3 regions of the Paenibacillus sp. FSL M7-0656 genome follow, and region 1 is predicted to be linked to each of the others. Evidence: riboswitches for the same ligand, from Rfam matches in the RefSeq annotation. Region 1 holds a riboswitch; each other region holds the start of a gene.
The links. Region 1 has a riboswitch for cyclic di-AMP ahead of MHI01_RS18175 (C40 family peptidase). Riboswitches for the same ligand answer to the same signal wherever they lie in the genome.
Positions count from the first base shown of each region.

Region 1 (3,132 bases):
CGCGAGGCCCTTCATAAACCATACAGTGAAAGGGCTTCAAGCCGCTTGGGGTCTGTCGTTCGTATGTATCCTGGGTGACAAATCCACTCTTCAGATAGACTTGAATGGCACGAGCATTCCAAGTGAGTACTTCCAGATCAATCTCATTCGTGGGATTTCGGCGAATAGCTTCCTGTACAATGGCAGTGACAAAAGCTGTCCCTTGACCCTGACCACACAGCTCTGGATGCATGCCAAGGCCAATCCGGGTTACCCCTTGAAGTGGGAAGTATTGAGCAAACCCACATATACGATCGTTCTGATCCAGGACGATCGCATATTGCTCCTGCCGCAGCTGTGCATCTCCGAATTCCACTTCCAGAGCCTTCATCTGCTCCCAGGGGAGCCAGCTGTAGATATTGTAAGGCGGATCATACTGCCAACTGCAGATAAGCTCCGCATGTTCTTCTCGCATGGGTACAACGTGAAACGTCACAGGGGTTTCCTTCATACACCTGCATGCTCCTTTCCTTGAAACAGAACTCTTTGTCCACTCTACAAAAGAGATGTTCATTTAGCAAGTCTTCCTTCCCAAGAAAAAAAATGAAACAAAAGTTCCGGTAATTTCGTTTATATTATAACGGGATGGGTAAAAACATCATAAGGGCACGGACGAACGAACGCAAAATGAACCTGTTGATGTCGCAGGATATACCCCGAGTAACTTGCAACATGAATAAGGATTGAAGCACAAAAAAACCGCCGGATACATTCCTGCGGAGAATGTACCGGGCGGTTCTGTTATGCTTCTTGCTTCGTTCCAGTATGGTTAATGGTTACAGCATCATGTTGCTCAGCTTGTCCCTAGTCAAGGGCCAGTGATTCATATGCGTCCGTGCTCATAATCCGTTTCGCGCCAACATAACGATTGGCCCAATAGTTTTCACTCAATGCACTGATCGTAACACCTTTGGATGAAGAGGAGTGTGCGAACTTTCCATCCCCTACAAAGATTCCTACATGAGATACGCCTTTACCTGTTGTATTAAAGAACACCAGATCGCCAGCTCTCATTTCCATGCGGGATACGGAATCGCCCATGTCGAATTGGGAACTGGATTGGCGTGCCAAATCAATACCCAACTTGTCGAATACATACCGTGTAAATCCGGAGCAGTCAAAGCCGTTGAGCGTTGTTCCTCCACTTTGATATGTAGTTCCCATTGCTGAATCAATTACTTTGTCCATCTTTGAATCTGCGAATGCGCTACCTGCACCAAGCGATAAAGCGAATGTGATGCTAAGTACAGCTGCGGTTAATTTCTTCTTGAACAAGAGATATTCCCCTTCCAACGCCTGCGAGGTTAGCTTAAGGATTCGGTTGAAGGTCCCCTATGATCCCTCTGTAGCAAGATCAATTCACCCATAACTGGTTCCCCCGCTTCCCAGGTGCCAGGAATTTGGCTATGCTAGTTATGCACCTGCGAAATCAAGAAATGACGATTTAATTTTAAGTAGTTACAAATATGAATGTAAATATTACAAAGTTGTTACTAAAAACTCACTGCGATTATTGTAACAGAGGAGTACGGCTTTGGCAACGTTTAGCAACAAATTTAGCAAAAAAAACCTCGACCTTTGACGGGGAAAGGTTGAGGTTTGCCTATTTATAAGTACATATTAGGCCATGAGTTTAACATGTGATGGTAACAATTTTTAAACTATCTGCTCTCACCTTTGGATATTTTGGACTGCCATAATCGGAAATGGCTGCATATTTTCCACAGACTCAATAGACACCTGGCAAGTGGATACGTCTGTTGTAGTATAAGTCCGGTAAGTCCCGTTAATAACCATGAGGCTGTAGTGAATGCCCCAAAGACGAGCAGGTGTACTCCGCCCAGCAGGAGTGCAATGCCGATTACGGCGATGAGATGACGCAGTGCAATCCAGAGGGCTTTGAGGGTACCGTGAGCCCCGCCTTCTCCTTCTGGTGCCGAAACACCGAACTGCATGTAGAGTATGACATGGTGGATGATCCAACCATATACAATCCAGGCAGCAACATAAGGTATACCAGGCAAAAGTAATTGGAGGGAATGAAATCCGTCCATCAGAATTGAGTAAAGCTTCGGAATGAGCCAGTAGGCGGGCAGAAGTATCAATAATGTACGTATGGTGTGGAGCAGTAGCATCGGTTTCCACAGATTTTTGATTCCGCGGACAAAGGGGATACGCTCTTCTGTAGAATTAAAGTGCTGAAGTGAGTAGAGCAGTCCTGCCTGAATGAGGGGGCTGATCAACATGCGAACCAGCAACATGCCCCCGAGAATCCATAGATAACGATGAACCTCCGGATGGGTAGACAGGTTAAGTTGACTTTCCATTTTGAACAAAAGTGTACTCAGCTCACCGGCATCAGCATCTGGATAGCGAAGGAGCAGTGGGATGACGGCCGATTGTACCATTCGATAGAAGAAATATCCCCAAATGAGTTGATAGAGAAATAAGAGTGCGGCAATGAACATATGCTGACGGACGAGAAACCAGCCTTCACGTATTTTCGCTTTCACCGTTTCCACCTCACCATGACAGACCTCCGAATATGGCTTCTATTAGTTTGGTTACACTCATGCTCCAGCGGGACTTCGTCTGCTCATCCAGTCCGGATTTCAGGAAATTGTTCATATGGCGGTTCTCCAGCACGATCGAGTACAGGGGATCGGTCATGGCCCAGGATACGGGGGATGTGTGAGTTAATTTATACGTGATGCGATCTTCTTTGCCATTCCATTGCTTGGTGAGGATATGCCCGTCTTCAAAAGCAATGCGAACAGGAACGGCATTGTAATCACTCCCTTTTTTTGCGATCGTCACGGATGACTCGTACAATGTTTGACCGTCTTTCTGTACGGGCGTAACACGAATCTTCTCTACAGCAAAGTCAGCCATCCCGTTACTATAGACGTATTGATCAAAATAATCAGACCAGGAAGTGCGGGTCACTTGTTCCACAATTTTCTGAAAATCAGCCGAAGTGGGATGTTTGAAGCGGTACTTCTTCACATAGGTAGAGAGGATGCGTTCCATCTTTTTGGCACCGACTTGATGTTCGATACCAAGCAATACAAGTTTGCCACGTGTATAGACATT
Region 1 is NZ_JBBOOT010000001.1:4,096,828-4,099,959, reverse strand. It holds gene MHI01_RS18180 (GNAT family N-acetyltransferase) at 1-490, opposite strand, end outside; gene MHI01_RS18175 (C40 family peptidase) at 844-1,314, opposite strand; cyclic di-AMP (ydaO/yuaA leader) riboswitch at 1,318-1,455, opposite strand; gene MHI01_RS18170 (hypothetical protein) at 1,701-2,552, opposite strand; gene MHI01_RS18165 (M1 family metallopeptidase) at 2,563-3,132, opposite strand, start outside.

Region 2 (3,132 bases), 2.2 Mb from region 1:
TTTGAAATATAGGAGCCATGAAGATGATTAGTGATACAGAATTGGACGCCCTGCGTCTGTCAGGTGAGAAAGTTAGAGTCGTACGGGACGAGCTGGAATCGAACGACGTGAAAGGGATTGTGGTTGCCTGGGATGGCGAGCAGGTACTTATCCGTCGTCAGAATCGACGTGTCGTTAAGCTGGACCGAGGTTACAGCTATCAGCTGTTCAGCGAGCCGCGCCAGAGTCCACTTAGTGAGTAACAGCTGATAATTATGGCAGGGCCATGAGCTTTAAATGTTTGGAATTACCATGATTTCTTGGCATAATTGGCTCACTCGGGAGAGAAGATAGGTACAGTGAGGAAGATCTGTAACTATAGCCGAGAGGGTGTGCTACAAGCCATGACATTGATGAATGATAAAGTTCATGCCTACAAGGATCAGATTGGAGCATTAAGCGATGTGCTGCCAGGTGTGGTGAAGTCGTATCATGAGTTTACCGGAGAATGTTTCCAACCTGGTGTGATTGATGCGAAGACAAAACAGCTAATTGCGCTTGGCATTGGATTATTCGCCAACAATGAGGTATGTACCTTCTACCATGTAGAAGAAGCCCGTGCTAAGGGCGCAACAGATCAGGAGATTATGGAGACCGTAGCCGTGGCTGGAGCTGTTGGTGGAGGACATGCCCTGTCTCAGGGTGCGATGCGAGTGCAGAAGGCGCTGCATTAGTAAGCAATGCAACATACATTTTTAAGTGCAAAAAAGGCATCCGGTTAATAACCGATGCCTTTTTGTATGTGAATCACATTTTACCTAACATTTTATCATACATAAACTGTCCAGTTACCCGACGTGCTGTTACATAACGATCATTGAAGTATGGATTCGATAACTTCGTGATGCTTACACCTTTACTGCTGGAGGCATGAGCGAATTGTCCGCCGCCGATATATACACCTGTATGTGAAATGCCTTTGCCTGTTGTATTAAAGAACACCAGATCACCTGTCCGAACATTGCTCTTGGATACGGGAGTACCTGCTTTGGCTTGCTGCTGCGAAGTACGTGGTAATTCAATGCTGTATTTGTTGAAAAGATATCTCATAAAACCAGAACAGTCGAAGCCGGCTACAGTTGTGCCACCCCATTTGTAAGGAATACCTGTCATGTTGTTCACTACGGAGTTGATACTGCTTGCCTCTGTGCTTGTTGCCCCGGATGTAAATAATACAGCTGCTCCAAAAATGGAGATAATCAGTTTTTTCAAAATCAATGTTCTCCCTTCGATGCCTACGGAGTTAGCTAAGGGTTCGGTAGAAGGTTCCCTATATTTCCTATGTATAAGAATAATTCACCCAAATTGGTTCCCCCGTTTTCAAACATGAAACTCGGCAATGAATAATTAAGTTTTTGTAACTATTTGAAACTATATTGCATAAATGCGTAATTGTCAAACCCATTTAAAACCCTTCGTAATACCTCAATGTTAGCGGAATTAAGGTTTTTATATGAAAGAAGGGATCAAGTTTGGGTATCATTCATGACAAAAACGTCATTATTGGTTCGTTTAAGACGAATTTGGATAAATAAATAGGTTTGTCATGAGTTAAAAGAACTATCCCGTTATGTAGAATTAGAGAGATTATATTCATTAAGTTGCATATATTGACAAAAATCGATTTTTTGCATATTATCTGATTATCCAATCCACATATTGGATGAAAATTGATTTTATTATGCGATAAATACAAATAAAGGAGGTTTGGGGCGTATATCATACGTAAAGTAGAAGTGGAAGATTTATAAAAACGAACATAGGAGAGTGTTACATTTGAAAGCGAAGAAAATAATTACTTTTGTCCTGGCATGTACGATGGTGTTCTCAGTAGTTGGAATGGCAGTTCTCCCTGTAGGGACGGTATCTGCTGCAGATGCGTCGGGTACTACAGCGAGTATTTCTGATATTTTGAAGAACCAGCTGCCGGATGGAGGTTGGAGAAAAGATTATAAACAGACAAGTGGAGAGTGGGCAAAGTCCACGATAGACAACAAGGCTACATACTCAGAAATTAGAAGATTGGCGAAGGAATTTAAAAAGACGAATGATCCGCGTTACTCCACAGCTGCAATCAAAGGAATTAACTTTTTGATCAACATGCAGTATTCAAACGGCGGGTGGCCACAAGTTTACCAAAGCTCCGGATACCACAAGCACATCACTTACAATGATGATGCCATGATTAATGTAATGATCATGCTGGATGAAGTAGCAGCACGAAAAGGTGATTTCTCATTTATCGACAGCACACTTGCTAACCGCAGTAAAAATTCAGTTGCCAAAGGTGTGGAGGCGATTCTGAATACACAGGTCGTTTCAGGTGGTAAGCTGACAGCATGGGGACAACAACATGATTCCAGCTCTCTTAAACCAGCGAGCGCAAGAATCTACGAAGTGCCATCGTTGACAGCTGGAGAGAGTGTAACGATTGTTAAATTTTTGAAAACCAGACCTGCTAACGCTAAAATTACCGCATCCATTAAAGGAGCGGAGGCTTGGTTTAACAAAGTGAAAATAACGGGTTACAAGTATGAAAGAGCTAATGGAGATAGTAAAATTATCGCTGATTCCAAAGCTGCACCAATTTGGGCACGCTTCTATGAGATCGGAACGGATAAACCAATCTTCATTGGTCGTGACGGGGTAGTTAAATACAAATTAAGTGATATTGATAAAGAAAGAAGAGGCGGTTATGCATGGTATGGCAACTGGCCTTCCAAGCTGTAATTTGTAGTATGCTTCCGTTTTAATGAACCAAACTATTAGCAGCAGTTAAAGGTAAAGCCCGAATCGACATGGACGTCTGATTCGGGCTTTATTGTTATTATTTTCAGTGTTGACATGATAGATTACGCATGATATATTATTTCTTGTCGCCGATATGGATGACGGAGATACAATATGCGGTCGTGGCGGAATTGGCAGACGCGCACGGTTCAGGTCCGTGTGGGCTAACCCCCGTGGAGGTTCGAGTCCTCTCGACCGCATCTAAAAAAAAGACTCCTTAAGCTAACGCTTAAGGAGTCTTTTTTTGCATTTTTTGATATAACACTAACTTTAGTGATGAGTATTCAAGAGGTTAGTGCTTAG
Region 2 is NZ_JBBOOT010000001.1:1,904,657-1,907,788, reverse strand. It holds gene MHI01_RS08170 (hypothetical protein) at 24-242, shown strand; gene MHI01_RS08165 (carboxymuconolactone decarboxylase family protein) at 384-713, shown strand; gene MHI01_RS08160 (C40 family peptidase) at 787-1,251, opposite strand; cyclic di-AMP (ydaO/yuaA leader) riboswitch at 1,257-1,388, opposite strand; gene pelA (pectate lyase) at 1,816-2,769, shown strand; tRNA gene MHI01_RS08150 (tRNA-Leu) at 2,946-3,029, shown strand.
Region 2: it holds a riboswitch for cyclic di-AMP, as region 1 does, so the genes downstream of both, MHI01_RS08160 (C40 family peptidase) here and MHI01_RS18175 (C40 family peptidase) in region 1, are expected to answer to the same signal.

Region 3 (3,132 bases), 3.8 Mb from region 1:
CCGTGCAGGTATCCAAGGTGTGGATCGTGGTCAGTTGGAGGCAGCGCGTTCATTAGGTATGGGAAGAGGCGCCGCGATGCGTTATATCATATTGCCACAAGCCTTCAAAGCTGTATTACCAGCGATCGGTAATGAATTCATAACTATCATCAAAGAATCCTCCATTATCTCCGTTATCGGTATGGTGGATATTATGTATCAGGCAAGTGTAGTCAAGAACATTACGTACCAAGGGTTGAGTCCATTTTTGATTGCAGCAGCCATCTACTTTGTAATGACGTTCATTTTGTCCAAGCTGCTGGGACGACTGGAAAGGAAGTTGAGTGCAAGTGATAGACGTTAGACAATTACACAAATCTTATGGAAATAACGATGTGCTTAAGGGCATTAACGTGACGATTGGCAAAGGTGAGGTTGTCGTGGTCATCGGTCCTTCCGGTTCAGGTAAAAGTACTTTCTTACGTTGTCTGAATCTGCTGGAACAGCCTACCTCAGGAGAGATTGATTTTGAAGGCGTGTCAATCACGGACCCCAAGCATAACATTAACGCAACTCGTGAGAAAATGGGCATGGTGTTCCAGCACTTCAACCTGTTCCCACACAAAACGGTACAGCAAAACATCACGATTGCTCCGATTAAAGTGAAGAAACAATCCACTCAGGAAGCGGAGAAAATTGCCTCTGATCTGCTTAACACCGTGGGCTTGTACGATAAAAAAGATACATTCCCGAATCAGCTGTCTGGTGGACAGAAACAGCGGATCGCCATTGCTAGAGCATTGGCCATGCAGCCGCATGTGATGCTGTTTGACGAGCCTACGTCGGCACTGGACCCTGAGATGGTCGGTGAAGTGCTGGATGTCATGAAACGTCTTGCAGAAGGCGGAATGACGATGGTCATCGTAACCCATGAGATGGGTTTTGCACGTGAAGTGGGAGACCGAATCCTGTTCATGGATGGCGGGGTTATTGTGGAAGAGGGAACACCTGATGAGGTGTTTGGAGCACCCAAAAATTCACGTACACGTGATTTTCTTGCGAAAGTACTCTAAACGATGTGATCAAATAGCGTTACTGACTTCGAGTCGGTAACGCTATTTTTATGGATAATAATGACGTATGGATTCGGAAAAGTAACTATTCTGTTACCAAATGTAAAGGAATCGGGTCAACCAAACTTTCTGAATTAACCAGTATTCTTAAAAATGCTTACATGCTAAAAACCATTTGGTAAGAATTACTACAAGTTCAGGTTACAAAATTGTGATATATTGAACTCTGCCGAAACTTCCGGACAGGGAGTGCGGGGGATGTAACGATGCAGATTGTGCAGGGGGAAGATCTACAGCACACTGCTTGGGGTGAATTGGGTACATAACGTTTCAAATGTAACGAATAACCTATAGGGTGGGCTCCTCATCCGAATCCGACAACTAACTTCGCAGGCACAATGAGGGAGGAAGACCATGATTAACAAGAAACGTATAGCCAAAACAGCAGTAGCATTAATGACAACAGCAATGCTCATTCAAGCCGTTCCGGCTCACGCCGATTCAGTTCATGTGGCCAAAGAAGGGGATACCTTCTACACCTTATCAAAACAATATGGAGTAGCACTCAACACGTTGGTTAAAGCAAACAACGACATTTCGGCTTACAACATTTATGGTGGTTTGAAAATTACGATTCCCGGTAAGGCAAACAATGTTGCAGCCGCTGCGGCAACGGAGAGCAAGACCCAAGCGAAGACTGTTACTACAGCGAGCTTGGACGTTAACGCAGATAACAAAGTGGTTCAAGCCTGGGGTAAAACATTCGATTACAGCAAAGCTGTGAACGTAAAAGCAACGGCATACTCTGCAGATCCGTCTGAAAATGGAGGCTGGGGTGCAGTCGATTATTTCGGGAATGACCTTGAACTGGGTACGATTGCAGTTGATCCAAGTGTGATTCCACTTGGAACTAAAGTACTGGTAACTGGTCACAGCCATCCAGGATTGCCAAAACAAGCTTTTGTAGCCACAGCGCGGGATGTGGGCGGTGCAATCAAGGGTCACCGGATTGATATCTTTATCCCGGGTAGCAAACAGTCTGTAAGCTCATTTGGTTTTCAGGATATCGAGCTGTACATTCTGAAGTAGAGAGAAAATAACATTTAAAATGAATTCAAACAGGGTGTCTGCCAGTCGCTAAATTTGCGATTGAACAGCACCCTTTTAATATTCTCATTTATTTTCTATCACGTTCATCTTAATCTTTGGCCTTTGGCAATCCCAACATTTCGTCCAAGGTGACCAGTTCATATCCCCGATTACGTAGTTCCTCAATGATTTCAGGCAAAGCCTCAATCGTGCCGTTCAGGTTTGATCCTACACCGCCTCCAGCATGTTGCAGAACGATGGAGCCAGGTTTCACGGCAGACAGGATGTTATTTTTCACCTGTTCCTTTGAAAGGCCTTTCCAGTCCAGGGAGTCTACGTTCCAGTTCACAATGCTATAGTGTTGTTTGGCCGCCCATCTCAGCTGTTCTTCATTAATGTCTCCATAAGGTGGCCGAATCATCTTGGGCGTATAACCCGCCAAACGTCGAATAATATCCCCGGTATGTAAAATTTGTTTGCGAAAGGCATTCATCGACAGCTTACTGAATTCAGGATGATTGTAGCTGTGATTACCAACCATATGCCCTTCCTTAACAATGCGTTTCACTAGATCCGGATGTTTCTCAGCACGACTACCCACGATGAAGAATGTAGCTCTGACATTGTATTTCTTCAATACATCCAGTACTTGTGGAGTAAATCGTGGATCAGGTACATCATCAAAAGTCAGTGCAACCTTCTTGGTTGAAGGACCATTGGTTTTGAACGTATCGGCATATTTTTGACGTAATTGTCCCAATGTCAGTTGTTCTTCTTCCGCAGAATCCGAACCTGATACGGATTCACTTGGCGGGCTTGAAACATCCTGCGATGAAACTGGAGCATGAGATCCCCCGAGAAAAATAACGATAACCATCAGCATAATGAGGCGTACGCGCATAATAACGGCCTCCTTTTCCAAAATGACGTTCTCCTTGGTATGCCCGGGGGTTCCATAAAATATGCGCAGTGTGAGAAGTTTCATTGCCGA
Region 3 is NZ_JBBOOT010000001.1:266,382-269,513, forward strand. It holds gene MHI01_RS01100 (ABC transporter substrate-binding protein/permease) at 1-343, shown strand, start outside; gene MHI01_RS01105 (amino acid ABC transporter ATP-binding protein) at 330-1,052, shown strand; cyclic di-AMP (ydaO/yuaA leader) riboswitch at 1,270-1,464, shown strand; gene MHI01_RS01110 (3D domain-containing protein) at 1,467-2,141, shown strand; gene MHI01_RS01115 (polysaccharide deacetylase family protein) at 2,251-3,042, opposite strand.
Region 3: it holds a riboswitch for cyclic di-AMP, as region 1 does, so the genes downstream of both, MHI01_RS01110 (3D domain-containing protein) here and MHI01_RS18175 (C40 family peptidase) in region 1, are expected to answer to the same signal.